Regions from separate parts of the Vogesella sp. LIG4 genome, predicted to be linked through region 1. Evidence: riboswitches for the same ligand, from Rfam matches in the RefSeq annotation. Region 1 holds a riboswitch; the other holds the start of a gene.
The links. A riboswitch is a leader RNA that binds a small molecule or an ion and turns the genes downstream of it on or off. The one in region 1 is predicted to bind thiamine pyrophosphate.
Positions count from the first base shown of each region.

Region 2: it holds a riboswitch for thiamine pyrophosphate, as region 1 does, so the genes downstream of both, PSELUDRAFT_RS17710 (thiamine ABC transporter substrate binding subunit) here and thiC (phosphomethylpyrimidine synthase ThiC) in region 1, are expected to answer to the same signal.

Region 1 covers NZ_LT607802.1:1,194,151-1,201,265, reverse strand. The annotation lists gene PSELUDRAFT_RS05665 (cysteine hydrolase family protein) at 1-531, shown strand, start outside; gene ung (uracil-DNA glycosylase) at 566-1,279, opposite strand; gene PSELUDRAFT_RS05655 (rhodanese-like domain-containing protein) at 1,453-1,779, opposite strand; gene PSELUDRAFT_RS05650 (protein-L-isoaspartate O-methyltransferase) at 1,782-2,441, opposite strand; gene PSELUDRAFT_RS05645 (hypothetical protein) at 2,909-3,343, shown strand; gene PSELUDRAFT_RS05640 (DUF3562 domain-containing protein) at 3,378-3,617, opposite strand; TPP riboswitch at 3,849-3,986, shown strand; gene thiC (phosphomethylpyrimidine synthase ThiC) at 4,073-5,977, shown strand; gene PSELUDRAFT_RS05630 (DUF2789 domain-containing protein) at 6,348-6,578, shown strand; gene PSELUDRAFT_RS05625 (hypothetical protein) at 6,760-7,074, shown strand.
Region 2 covers NZ_LT607802.1:3,821,276-3,828,390, forward strand. The annotation lists gene PSELUDRAFT_RS17690 (methyl-accepting chemotaxis protein) at 1-694, opposite strand, end outside; gene PSELUDRAFT_RS17695 (ABC transporter ATP-binding protein) at 1,080-2,027, opposite strand; gene PSELUDRAFT_RS17700 (iron ABC transporter permease) at 2,014-3,489, opposite strand; gene PSELUDRAFT_RS17705 (GNAT family N-acetyltransferase) at 3,543-4,127, opposite strand; gene PSELUDRAFT_RS17710 (thiamine ABC transporter substrate binding subunit) at 4,132-5,148, opposite strand; TPP riboswitch at 5,200-5,306, opposite strand; gene PSELUDRAFT_RS17715 (DUF1800 family protein) at 5,411-6,817, shown strand; gene PSELUDRAFT_RS17720 (DUF1501 domain-containing protein) at 6,829-7,115, shown strand, end outside.

The DNA.
Region 1 (7,115 bases):
AGTTCCCCCGTTCGTAGCGCCCTGTTGATCATCGACATGCAGTACGGCCTGTATCACGCCCCGGACAAACCGTGGCAGCGCGAACAGCTGCTGGCCAATATTGGCAGCCTCGTCACCCGGGCACGCCGTACGGGAACCCTGCTGCTGGCTGCGCGCCATACCGGCCCCGCCGATTCCCCCATTGCTGCGGGCAGCCCCCTGTGGCAGTTGCTGCCGGAGCTGGCGCTCGAACAAAACGACGCCATCATCTTCAACAAGACCCGCCCCAGCTGCTTCCAGGGCACGGAGCTGGCAGCGCTGCTGGCGCAGCATGACATCCAGCGGCTGATCATCTGCGGCATGAAAACCCAGTACTGCGTGGACAGCACCGTGCGCGCCGCCGCCGAGCGCGGCCTGCAATGCGTGCTGGTGGCGGATGCGCATTCCTGCGCGGATACGCCACAGCTGCCGGCCAGCCAGATCGTGGCCCACCATAACGCGACCCTGGCGGCCTTCGCTTCTATCCAGCCGGCAAGCGAGATCCAGTTCTGATGCCGACAGTCAGGCCGGCAAGCAGGGCAGCCCGCTAGAACAGGCGGTCCTGCGTAGCCGGCGCGCCCCAGGCGATTTCGCCGCGGCCGCGTGCGGCCAACCATTGATTGGCCTGCGAGAAGTGACGGCAGCCGAAGAAGCCGCGGCTGGCGGACAGCGGAGACGGATGCACCGCCTTCAGCACCGCGTGGCGGCCGGCATCGATGCGCTCGGCCTTGCCCTGCGCCCAGTTGCCCCACAGCAGGAACACGCAACCGGGGTTTTGCGCGCTCACCGCGTCGATCAGCGCATCCGTGATTTGCTGCCAGCCGAGCTTGCCGTGGCTGCCGGCATTGTCGGCCTCCACCGTCAGCGAGGTGTTGAGCAGCAGCACGCCCTGGCGCGCCCAGTGCGACAGGTCGCCGCTGGCGGCCGGGGCGACGCCCAGGTCGCTGGCCAGCTCCTTGTACATATTGCGCAGGCTGGGCGGAATCTTCACCCCGGCCGGCACCGAAAAACTCAGCCCCATGGCCTCGCCGGCACCGTGGTACGGGTCCTGCCCCAGGATCACCACCCGCACGTCCTGCGGCGCCACGTGGCGCAGTGCATTGAAGATCAGCTCGCGCGGCGGATAGATCGCCACGCCGTCAGCGGCGCGGGCGGCAAGACGCGCCTCGATGGCCTGCAGCTGCGCGGCCAGCGCCGGAGCGGCCAGCACATCGCGCCAGGCGGTGGGCAGGGATTCGATAGCGGGGGATAGGTAACTCATGCTCACTCGATTTCTGCCACGCGGTGGCAACAACAAAAAAGCCGCTCCGGCAGGAACGGCTTTCGACTTGGCAGGATGGCGCAGAATCTGTTTACGATCTCGCGAGCTAGAGCGAGACAAGGCGTACTCACCGCGTAACGTTTCACGAAGCACAGCAGATCGTAAGCAGGTTCTCAGTAGCGTGCCATCGCCGGGTCTACCTCATTGGCCCAGGCATCCACGCCGCCACGCAGGCTCAGCACCTGCTCGAAGCCGGCGTTCTGCAGGTAGAGGCCCACCTGGAAGCTGCGCACGCCGTGGTGGCAGATGGTAACGATGGGCACATCGTCCGGCAGCTCGTTATGACGCAGCGGCACCATGTTCATCACCATCTGCTGCGAGCCGGCGATGTGGCACAGCGCGTATTCCCAGTCCTCGCGCACATCCAGCAGCACCGGCTTGGCACGACTGTCGTCCGCCAGCCAGGCCGCCAGATCGCGGGCAGTGATTTCGCCTACCATGCTCAGAAGCTGAAGCGGGACGGCTCGATGGCGTCCAGCTGCTGCAGGCGTGCGATATTGGTGTCGAAGCTCACGCTTTCCTGGTAGGCGCTTTCCGACACGCGGGTGATGATCTTGGCGATCATTACCGGGGCATCGCCCACGATCACCGCCAGGCGGCCGCCCACGGCCAGCTGCGCCTTCAGCGCTTCCGGCACCACCGGTACCGAGCCGCCGAGGAAGATCACGTCGAACGGCGCCTGCGAGGCCAGGCCGTCGATGCCGTTGCCCACACTCAGGGTCACATTGCGGATGCCGGCGGTCTTCAGGTTGGCCGCAGCGCGCTGGGATTGCTCGGCGTCCAGGTCCACGCTGTACACGTGCTGGCTCACCGCGGCCAGCAGTGCGGTCATGTAGCCGCTGCCGGTGCCCACTTCCAGTACCTTGTCGCTGGCTTTCACCTGCAGGTCCTGCAGCAGGCGGGCTTCCACCTTCGGTTCCAGCATGGTGCAGCCGTTTTCCAGCGGCAGCTGCACGTCGGTAAATGCCAGGGTGCGCTTGTCTTCCGGCACGAAATCTTCGCGTTTCACGTGAAACAGCAAATCGAGGATGGAGGTGTCGAGCACATCCCACGGACGGATCTGCTGCTCAACCATGTTGAAACGGGCTTGTTCGAAATTCATCGGAAACTCCGGGGGATTCAAGACTAAATAAAAGGACGACTCTGAAAACCGCACGCGGCATGTCATACGGTTTTCGCAGGCGCCCGGCATCGGGCTGAAACATCACCATGCTGCCTGTGCAGCAGCCGGAGAAAAACCATCAATATCAAGGCACTGGCAAAAAAATGCCACTACCGTACCGTGCCACCCTCACGCCACCGCTACCGCCCGCAGTGGCGGCCGCTGGCCGCACTTATCCAAAGTGGCCGTCATCATACAGGAGTCGGAGAAAGCCCCCAAGGCACATGTCGCATTCTTGCCTCAAAGGCTAGGGGGCAGGGCTTGAAGAACGGACCAGTGGCATGGATGGGCAGGGCGAGGAAAAGTTGCATGCCGGTAGCCGGCCGCAGCCGGCATTGCATTGGCATTCCGCAGTAAATAACGGTATATACTGTATATCTCGTTTAATCAGCGCACCGGTGCCCGTCATGAAGAAACCCGCAGCAATCACGCCCGAGACCACTACTCCCACCCAGCAAACCGCCCGCCCTACCCGTAGCCGCCGTCGCACCGGCAGCAAGCCGGCCGCAGCGGAGCAGGCCGCCCCGGCAGAAGCCGTGGCAAGCAAGGCGCCAGCCGTTGCTGCCGCCCCGGTAGAGGCCGCCGCCGTCACCACTGCCGGTGACAAGAAAAAGAAGAAAACCAAGGTGGTGCGCGACAGCTTCACCATGCCCAAGAGCGACTACGACAAGATTGCCGAGCTGAAGAAGAAAAGCCTGGATGCCGGCATCAACATCAAGAAGAGCGAGCTGCTGCGCGCCGGCCTGCTGGCGCTGGAAGCCATGCCTGTTGCACGGCTGAAAACCATGCTGGCCAAGGTGGAAAGCATCAAGACCGGCCGCCCGTCGTCCAAGAACGACTAGGCATTAACAATCAGGCAATGCGGCCAACTGCCGCTCAGCCCTGTAAACGGCGGGCAGCAGGCGCCACACGAGCGGCGTCTGCCTGCGCGCCGGGCATGGCACGCAGGGATTCGCGTACCTTCCGCCCGGCCAGCACCAGCAGGTAATCCTGCACCCGGGCGTGGGCGCATAGCGAGCCCAGCGCCTGCTCGAAGCATCTTTGCACCTCGGCCTCCGGCACACCGGTCTTGCTGGCAACATCCTCGATGGCATGCCGCAACTGACTCTCGTTCATTCCCGCCTCCTCCTGGCCACCTGTGGCCAGCCGACAAGTATTGACTGTAGAACAACACCTGCCAGACGCCAGCCCGGTTTGCCGCCAACCGCCTCCCCACGCCCAAATCACCCATGATGGTTGGCGCCAGACGCCTGCCGATGCCGGGCAACTACCTGGTTTCAAAGCGGAATGCCGCGACGGCGCAGAGGAAAAAGCGCTTGCGGTCACACCGCAATTCACTTACCTTCGCTGCGTCGCTAGGGGTCCTGCCCCTGCCGGACAGCGCCAGGGAGCAGTTCCCGCACGCAACGGCAGGCTGGTGGGTGAGAGTTACCCTTCGAACCTGACCCGGATAATCCCGGCGTAGGGAAGCGTGATCTGCCAGACACTCCAATGCCGTACGGGCCTCGCCCGTGCCGCCCCGCCTGTCCGGGTCGCTCCTTGCGCCGTTTCATCGCAACTGGAGCCCCCCGATGAACGCGCCTAGCAAACTGAACGAACAAATGGTGGTGGATTCCGCCGCCATCCAGCCGCTGCCGAACTCCCGCAAGATCCACGTACAGGGCAGCCGCCCGGACATTCGCGTGCCGATGCGCGAAATCAGCCAGGCCGACACCCCCACCCAGTTCGGCGGCGAGCAGAACCCGCCGATCTACGTCTACGACACCAGCGGCCCGTACAGCGACCCGCAAGCCAGCATCGACATCCGCTCCGGCCTGCCGGCACTGCGTGCTGCCTGGATTGCCGAGCGTGACGACACCGAGCTGCTGGCCGGCCTGAGCAGCGAATACGGCCGCGCCCGCGAGGCGGACCCGAAGCTGGCCGACCTGCGCTTCGACCTCACCCGCAAGCCGCGCCGCGCCAGGGCCGGTGCCAACGTTACCCAGATGCACTACGCGCGCCGCGGCATCATCACCCCGGAAATGGAATTCGTCGCCATCCGCGAAAACCAGAACCGCAAGGCGTATATCGAATCGCTGCACGCCACCGGCAACAACCGCCTGCTGGAGCTGATGACCCGCCAGCACGCCGGCCAGAACTTCGGCGCCCAGCTGCCGGAAGACATCACCGCGGAATTCGTGCGCCAGGAAGTGGCCGCCGGCCGCGCCATCATCCCCAACAACATCAACCACCCGGAAAGCGAACCGATGATCATCGGCCGCAACTTCCTGGTGAAGATCAACGGCAACATCGGCAACAGCGCGGTAACATCGTCGATCAGCGAAGAAGTGGACAAGATGACCTGGGGCATCCGCTGGGGCGCCGACACCATCATGGACCTGTCCACCGGCAAGAACATCCACGAAACCCGCGAGTGGATCCTGCGCAACTCCCCGGTACCCATCGGCACCGTGCCCATCTACCAGGCGCTGGAAAAGGTGAACGGCAAGGCCGAAGACCTCAACTGGGAAATCTTCCGCGACACGCTGATCGAACAGGCCGAGCAGGGCGTGGACTACTTCACCATCCACGCCGGCGTACTGCTGCGCTACGTGCCGATGACCGCCAACCGTATGACCGGCATCGTGTCGCGCGGCGGCTCCATCATGGCCAAGTGGTGCCTGGCGCATCACCAGGAAAACTTCCTCTACACCCACTTTGCGGAAATCTGCGAAATCATGAAGGCCTACGACGTAGCCTTCAGCCTGGGTGACGGCCTGCGCCCGGGCTCCGCCTGGGACGCCAACGACGCCGCGCAGCTGGGCGAACTCAAGACCCTGGGCGAACTGACGCAGATCGCCTGGCAGCACGACGTGCAGGTGATGATCGAAGGCCCCGGCCACGTGCCGATGCAGCTGATCAAGGAGAACATGGACAAGGAACTGGAGTGGTGCCACGAAGCGCCGTTCTACACCCTGGGGCCGCTCACCACCGACATCGCACCGGGCTACGACCACATCACCTCCGCCATCGGCGCCGCACAGATCGGCTGGTACGGCACCGCCATGCTGTGCTACGTCACCCAGAAGGAACACCTGGGCCTGCCGAACAAGAACGATGTGAAGGAAGGCATCATCACCTACAAGCTGGCTGCGCACGCCGCCGATCTCGCCAAGGGTCACCCCGGCGCGCAGATCCGCGACAACGCGCTGTCCAAGGCGCGCTTCGAGTTCCGCTGGGAAGACCAGTTCAACCTGGGCCTGGACCCGGACAAGGCGCGCGACTTCCACGACGAAACGCTGCCGAAAGACAGCGCCAAGGTGGCGCACTTCTGCTCCATGTGCGGCCCGCACTTCTGTTCGATGAAGATCACCCAGGACGTGCGCGAATTCGCCGCCAAGCAGGGCATCAGCGAGCAGGACGCGCTGCACAAGGGCATGGAAGTGAAGGCTATCGAGTTCGTGCAGGGCGGCGGCAAGCTGTACGACAAGATCTGATGCCGCGTTCCTGATTTACCGTTTCACATGAAACAAAAGGTTGGCCGCAAGCTTGCGGCCAACCTTTTTTATTTGCCAAAGGCGCAACGGCTCACTGCCGGCTGAATTCCTGCTGGCGTACCTCCTCCAGCAGCGCGTGGAACCAGTCGCAGGCGTGCAGGTTTTTCAGGTCGCCATCGCTGCACAGCTTGCCGTAGTCGGGCAGGCTGCCGGCGGCGCGGCATTGCTCACACCCAGCTACACGGCAGCGACGTATTACTCACCGGCGATGCCAATTGCGCTGCTACATCCGTTGCTGCAGTCTATGCTGCACAGACAAATCGTTGCACAGTCACATCACCAACAAAACACGTTGCCAAAGGAGAGCAGCATGGATACCAGCCACCACGATCTGCCGGGCCTGTTCCAGCAACTGGGCCTGCCGGCCGAGCCCCCCGCCATCCGCGCCTTCATCGCCAGCCACCCGCTGCCGCACGAAACCGCCATCGAGGATGCCCCGTTCTGGAACCGCTCGCAGTCATCGTTCCTGAAGCAGGCGCTGGACGAAGACGCCGAGTGGGCGGAAGCAGTGGACGCACTGGCCAACCTGCTCAGCAGCTGAGGCCAGCCAGCCGCCCGGTCATGGTCTATGCTGGGTTACACCCACCAGGCATGCGCGCACGCGCCCCCGCGTGCGCCGGCCCGGCTACCTTGCAACACGGCCGCCCAACAGCCTCCGCGCTGCAGCGGCAGCTGCTGACCGCGCGCTTCCGGCATGCCCTGTTCTGACAGGAGTAGCCACCATGTTCATCGCCCGCTGGAGTATCGAAGCCCGTTTCGGCCACAAGGCCGAAGTGCTGGCGCAGATGCATCACTGGTTACAGGAAATCGGTTCACAAATAGGCTGGAGCGAAGACCGCGTGCGCCTGCTGACCGGTTCGATCGGCGCCAGGGAATCCACCATCCAGTCCGAAATCACCGTTGGCAGCCTGGCCGAGCTGGAAGCCGCCTGGGCCAAGCTGGCCACCCTGGACGCCCACGCCGCCTGGAGCCGACAGCTGGAACCACACGTGGTTTCCGGTACCCAGCACTGGGAAATCTTCCGCCTGCTGAGCTGATCTTTTCCACACGGCGTCCGCCTGCCGCCGGCGCTCGCGGC
Region 2 (7,115 bases), 1.5 Mb from region 1:
CGGCAATGCGCCGTGCCAGCTGCACCACATCTGCCGGCTCGCCGCCCAGCTGGCGCAGCAGGTTGCGGATGATGAAAAAGCCCATGCTGCTGCCCAGCGCCAGACCGGCCAGCATCAGCACGATCGACATATTGGTACTGTGCTGCGCGGAAACCTGCGCCTTGGCGTACTCCTCGGCAGCCACCCGCAGCTGCAGCTCGATCAGCGCGTCGATCTGCCGTGCCACCGGGTCCATCGCCGGGTACAGCTGCTGGTCGGTGAACTGCTGCAGGCCGGCGGCATCGCCCGCCTGCGCCAGCTGGCGCAGTTGCACGGTGGCGGCATTGGCCACCTGCATTGCCTGCTCCGCCCGGGCAGCCAGGCCCTGCTCTTCTGCGGTCAGATAGGTGGCACGGTAAGCCTGCCATTGTTTGTCGATGTCGCTGCGTGCGCTGTCCAGGTTCTGCAGAAAGGTATCGCGGCTGATGCTACCGGCGTGCAGCTTGTGAGTGGCATCCACGATGCTGCTGGCGTAGCCGTCCGCCACGTGCTTGAGCTGCTGCAGCGGCAGCACGCGGTCGTTATAGGTGGTGGCAAAGGCGCCCATGATTCTGGATTGCACATACATGCCGTAGCCGCCCAGGGTGGCGGCTATCAGCAGCAGCAGCCCGAGCAGCAGGCTCAGGCGCTGGCCTATGGTCAGATGACGGAACATGTCGTTACTCCGGTGGGTGAGGTGAGAACGTCAACATTTGTTAATTCATCTGTTAGTTAGCCATTATCAAATTACATGTCAATGCAATAAGCCGCCGCTAGGTAGTTACACCTAGCGGCCACTCCAGCCCGCGCCAGCGCTCTGCCACCACCTCGCTGGCAATAAATGGCCACAAAATGTCTATACCAACCAATAAAGCGCCGGCTTGCGCCATAAAATGCCAATGGCAAGCCGGATTAGCCGCAGATTGCCGGCACAACACCCGTGATGCTTCATGCCAAAAGCATTGCTGCATTTGCACATAGCCAGGCACGGCCACGCGCGGCAATAAAAATGCCGCCCAGCCAGTGGCGTGGGCGGCATGGTGGCGGCGCTCCGGGCGCGATCAGCCCTGCCAGCGCAGCAGCGCCTCCGCGCGCACCCCCAGCGCCAGGCTGCGGCCAACCTGCGGCTGCGGCATGCCGGCCAGCTCGCGCGGGCTGAGCAGCAGCTGCCACGGCGCGTCGTCACCCGCCACCGTCAGCCGCCAGCCATCGGCCTGCGGCGCCACCGCCAGGATGCGCCGCTGCGGCTGGCCATCGCCCAGCACGAAGGCCTGCGGCGGGATGGCGTAGCCATCGAACACATTGTGAAAGCCGACGAAGCGCGCCACCCAGGCACTGGCCGGCTGCGCCAGGATCTCCGCCGGCGTGCCCTGCTGCACGATGCGGCCGTGCTGCAGAATGGCCACCCGCTGCGCCAGGGTGAATGCCTCGTGACGGTCGTGCGTTACCAGCAGCGCCGGCACCTGCAGGCCGGCCAGGTGCTGCGCCACATCGGCCAGCAGCTGCTGTTTGAGGTCGGTGTCCAGGCTGGAGAACGGTTCGTCCAGCAGCAGCAACTGCGGCCGGCACACCAGCGCGCGTGCCAGCGCCACCCGCTGCCGTTCGCCGCCGGACAGGGTGTGGCAGGCGGCGCGGCCACGGCCGGCCAGCCCCACCGCCGCCAGCATGTCTTCGGCCTGCTGCCGCGCCGCACGTGGCGGCTGGCCGCGCTCGACCAGGCCGAAGGCAACGTTGGCCGCAGCGTCCAGGTGCGGGAACAGCGCATGATCCTGGAACATCATCGCCAGCTGGCGGCGCTCCGGCGGCAGCGCCAGCAGGTCGCGGCCGTGCAGGCTGACACTGCCGGCATCCGGCCGCTGCAGCCCGGCCAGCACCGCCAGCAGGCTGGACTTGCCGGCGCCGGACGGCCCCAGCAGCGCCAGCGTCTCACCTGCCGCCACCTGCAGCGACACGCCGTCCAGCACGCGGCGGCGGTGGAAGGCCAGGCTCAGTTGTTCAATCCGCAGCACGATGTTTCTCCGGCCATTCGATGATCAGGAACGCCAGCAGGGCAAAGCCCAGCAGCAAACAGGTAAGCAGCATGGCCTGCTGCAGGTTGGCCGCACCGGGGCGGCCCAGCCGCTGGTAGATCAGCGTGGTGAGCGTGGTCCACTCCGGGCGCGACAGGAACAGCGTCACCGCGAATTCGCCCACCGCGGTGGCAGCGGCAAACGCCAGCCCGCGGCGCAGCGCCGGGCGGATCAGCGGCAGGCTGACGCGGAGAAAAGCGCGCCAGCGGGTGGCGCCCAGGGTGCGCGCCGCCGCCGGCAGGCTGGGCGGCAGACTGGCCAGCGCCGCCGCCACCGCCTTGGCCACAAAGGGGTAGCCCAGCAGCGCATAGGCCGCCAGCAGCAGCCCCAGGCTGGCGCTGAACTGCGGGTACAGCAGCAGCAGGCCGAAGGCCAGCATCACCGGCGACACCATGAAAGGCAGAAAGCCCAGCCCGCGCAGCCACCACCAGCGCGCCGCCGCCACGCCGTGCGTCAGCCCCAGCAACAGCGCCAGCAGCACCGCGCCGGCAGAAAAACGCAGCGTGTTGCCGATGGCGCCCAGCACCTCGCCATCCCACAGGCTGCGCCAGCTGGCGGCATCGGCCTGCAGTGCACGCCAGACAATCGCGGCCAGCGGCGCGGCGCAGCACAGCGCCAGCAACAGCAGCGCCGCCAGCAGCTGCAGGCGTTGCGGCCAACCTTGCGGCGGGCGGCACAACGTGGGGCCGGGGCGGTTGTCCCGCACCAGCCGGCGCTCGACCCAGGCATAGCCGCCTACCGCCAGTGCACCCACCGCCAGTGCCAGCAGTGCCAGCGCGCCGGCATCAGCCAGGTTCAGCTCGTAAGCCACCAGCGAATAGATTTCCACTTCCACCGTGGCGTAGCGCTGCCCGCCCAGCAGCAGCGCCAGGCCGAAACCGGCAAAGCAGTACAGGAAGATCAGGCACAGCGCGGAGCCCAGCCACGGCCGCAGCACCGGCCACTCCACCCGCCAGAAGCAGCGCCACGGCGTGGCGCCCAGCGTGCGCGCCGCCTGCAGGCGGCTGGCCGGCACCTGCGCCAGGCCATCCACCCCGGCACGCACCAGCAGCGGCAGGTTGTAGAACAGGTTGCCGTACAGCAGCAGCCACGGCGTGTCCTGCAGATTGATGCCGCTCACGCCATGCGGGCCGAACAGCGCCAGCACGCCGAGGCCGGCCACCAGGGTGGGCATCACGAAGGGTAGCAGCAACAACCGCAGCAGCAGGCGGCGGCCGGGAAAGTCATAGCGCGCCAGCACCCAGGCCAGCGGCAGGCCAATGAGCAGGCACAGCAGACAGCTGGCCAGCGCCTGCCCCAGCGACCACGCCAGCCGCCACTGCAGGTAGCTGTCCTGCAGCAGCGCCGGGCTGAACGCCACCCCGCCCTGCCACAGCAACCGCGCCAGCGGCGCCGCCACCATGGCGGCCAGGAACAACAGCGGCAGCAGCGCCAGGCTGCTGCGCAGCGGCCAGTTCACGCAGCGTGCTCCAGCAGGAACACCTGCTCGTCGCCGTCTTCCGGGTCGTGCCAGCTGCCCACCTGGCAAAAGCCGAAGCGGTGCGCCAGCGCCAGCGACGGCTGGTTGTGCGGCGCGATGGACAGCACGAAGCGCTGCTGCCCGTGCTCGCGCCGCGCCCAGTGCAGCATGGCGGCCAGCGCCTCGGCGGCGTAGCCCTGGCGACGGTGCGCGGCGTACACGGTGTAGCCCAGCTCCACCGCGCCCGGCGCCAGCTCATGCAGATACGCCGGCGCCGGCGTGCTGTGAAAGCCGATATGCCCCAGCATGCGGCCGCTGTCGCGGCACAGCATGGCGCGCAGCGACCACGGCGCGTAGCCGTCATCGGCCAGCATGTCCGCCAGCCGCAGCGCCATCAGCGCCTGCTCGCCCAGCCAGTCCGCCGGCAGCACGGCGCCCAGCCGGGCGCCGGCCTCGACATGGCGGCCGTTGCTGCCCAGGCGCAGTACCTCGGCATCCAGGTGGCGCAGTATCAGCCGCGGGCTGTGGATGTCGCCGTGGCGTCCAACTGCAAGATTGGCAGCAAGGTTGGCCGCAAGCATGGCGTCAGTTACCGGATTTCAGCACCAGCCGCGTCCAGCGGCTGACCCAGCCGGCGGTCTTGGCCTGCATGGCGTCAAGCTTGGGGTTGCTGAACGCGGTGGGCTGCGGCGCGTGCTTGTACACCGGGTCCAGGCTCACGCCGTCCACTGCCGGGTACATCCACATTTCGGTGGGAATCGCCTGCTGCGCCGCATTGCTGCGCATGAAATCGACAAAGGCCTGCGCCGCCTGCGGCTCCTTGCCTCCCTTCACCCGCGCCACGCCTTCCACCTGCTGGAACACGCCGCCCTTGAGCAGCAGGTTGGCGGTGGGCGCCTCGCTGAGTTTTTCCTTGCTGTAGAACACCTCGGCCGCCGGGCTGGTGGCATAGCTCACCACGATGGGGCGCGCGCCGCCGTTGCGGCTGAACTCGGTGTAGTAGGCCTCGCTCCAGCCTTTCACCACCTTCATGCCGTTATCGCGCAGCTTCTCCCACCACTGGAAGGCGCCGGCCTCGCCCTTGCCGGCGATGGTGGCCAGCAGAAAGGCCAGCCCCGGGCTGGAGGTAGCCGGGTTTTCCACCACCAGCAGGTTCTTGTAGGCCGGCTTGGCCAGGTCGTCCAGGCTGGCCGGCAGCGGCAGCTTGTTCTTGGCGAACCAGGCCTTGTCGATGTTCAGGTTCACGTAGCCGTAGTCCACCGCTACCGCGCCCGGCAGGGCAACGCCGGCCACGCTGCGGCCAACCTTGCTGCTGGTGGGCTCCAGCACGCCGGCGGCATTGGCCTTGCCGATCAGGGTGTTGTCGATGCCGTACACCACGTCGGCAATGGGGTTGGCGCGGGTGAGGATCAGCTTGTTGAGCATCTCGCCGGCATCGCCGGCCTTGATGATGGACAGCTTCACGCCGGCCTGCTGCTCGAACTCGGCCAGTTTGTCCTTGGGCAGGCTGAACGAGCTGTGCGTCAGCACGCGCAGCTCGCCGGCTGCGGCACAAAGGGAGACGCCGGCCAGCGCCAGCAACATGATGGTTTTCTTGAACATTGCAGACATCCTCTTTTGCTTACGGCACCCAAAAGAAGAAGCGGCACGCGGCATGGCCGCACATCACACTTCCTCCGCTGGCATGACCCAGATCAGGTTCTGGGGTATTTCTCAGTCCGCCTGGCCAACATGCCTGGCGGGCACCCCCGGTGATCGAGCGGCAAGTATAACGCTTCATGCCACAATCCTTAACAGCTGTGCGCAACCCGCCCCTGCCCTGGCAGCTAGACTGTGAACTGCCTTTTTACATTCCACTGCCATCATGCTCCTGCTGCGCCGCCTGCTTCCGCTCCTGCTCCCGCTGTCTGCCCTGGCTGCGCCAATCGGCGAGGACGGCGCCCGCCTGCTGCTGCAGCGCACCGGCTTTGGCGCGCCGCCGGCGGCCATCCGCCAGCTGGCACCACTGGAACGGGCGCAGGCGGTGGACCGCGTGCTGGACGAGGCCCACCACGTGGCACAGACCCCGCCACCGGGCTGGGCGGAGCAGGAACTGCAACTGCCGCCGCGGCGCGACATGAGCGAGGAAGAGAAAAAGGCATTCCAGCGCGAGGAGCAGGAAAAGGGCCTGGCGCTGCGCGGCTGGTGGCTGCAGGAGATGTATGCCAGCCACAGCCAGATCAGCGAAAAGATGACCCTGTTCTGGCACAACCACTTCGTGTCGGCACTGGAAAAAGTGAAAGTGCCGGAGCTGATGTACCAGCAGAACGTGCTGCTGCGCCGCGATGCGCTGGGCAACTTCGCCACCCTGCTGCACGACGTCGCCCGCGATCCGGCCATGCTGCGCTACCTGGACACCGCGGCCAACCGCAAGGGCCAGCCCAACGAGAACTTCGCCCGCGAGGTGATGGAACTGTTCACCCTGGGCGAAGGCCATTACAGCGAGCAGGACATCCGCGAGGCGGCACGCGCCTTCACCGGCTGGAGCCTGCAACCGGGCAGCATCAGCTTCGTCTACCGCCCGCGCCAGCATGACGACGGCAGCAAGACCGTGTTCGGCCGCAGCGGCAATTTCGACGGCGACGAGGTGCTGGACCTGCTGCTGGCGCGGCCGGAAACCAGCCGCTTCATCACCCGCAAACTGTGGCTGTACCTGGTGTCGCCGCAGGTGGACGAGCAAAAGGTGCAACAGTTGGCCGCAAGCTTCGCCCGCGACTACGAGATCAAACCGCTGCTGCGCAAGCTGCTGCTGAGCGATGCCTTCTGGCGCAGCGCCGGCCAGCAGGTGAAATCGCCGCTGGAGCTGACCGTGGGTACGCTGCGCACCTTCGAGCAGCCGGCGCCGGACTGGCGGGCGCTGGCGGTGCTCAACCGCGGCATGGGACAGGACGTGTTCAACCCGCCCAATGTGCGCGGCTGGCCCGGCGGCGAAGCGTGGATCAACAGCGCCACCCTGCTGGCACGCAAACAGTTCCTGGATCGCCTGTGGCGCGACGGTGGCAACCGGCCGGCCATGGACCCGGCCGCCAGGCCGCTGGAGAAACGCGCCGAGCGCAGCATGAATCAGCTGGTGCTCCCGGCGGACGACTGGCTGCAAGGCACCGGGCTGAGCATGGCGCAGCTGCCGCACTACCTGCTGGCGCTGCCGCCCACCCAGCCGCTTGCGGCCAACCTGCCCGCCAGCCAGACGCTGCGTGCGCTGTTGATGGATCCGGCTTACCAGGTGGAATGAGGGAGACCCCGATGCAAAGACGCGACTTTCTCAAAACCCTGGGCGCCGGCCTGCTCACCGTGCAACTGCCCGGCCTCGCCTACGCGCTGGCACCGGCCGGCTATGAGCGGCTGCTGATCCTGGTGGAGCTGAAGGGCGGCAACGACGGCCTCAACACCGTGGTGCCGTTCGCCAGCAGCGATTACTACCGGCTGCGCCCCAGCCTCGCCATTGCCCGCGAACAGGTGCTGCAACTGAACGAAAGCAGCGGCCTGCACCCGGCGCTGGCACCACTGCTGCCGCTGTGGCAGGCCGGCCA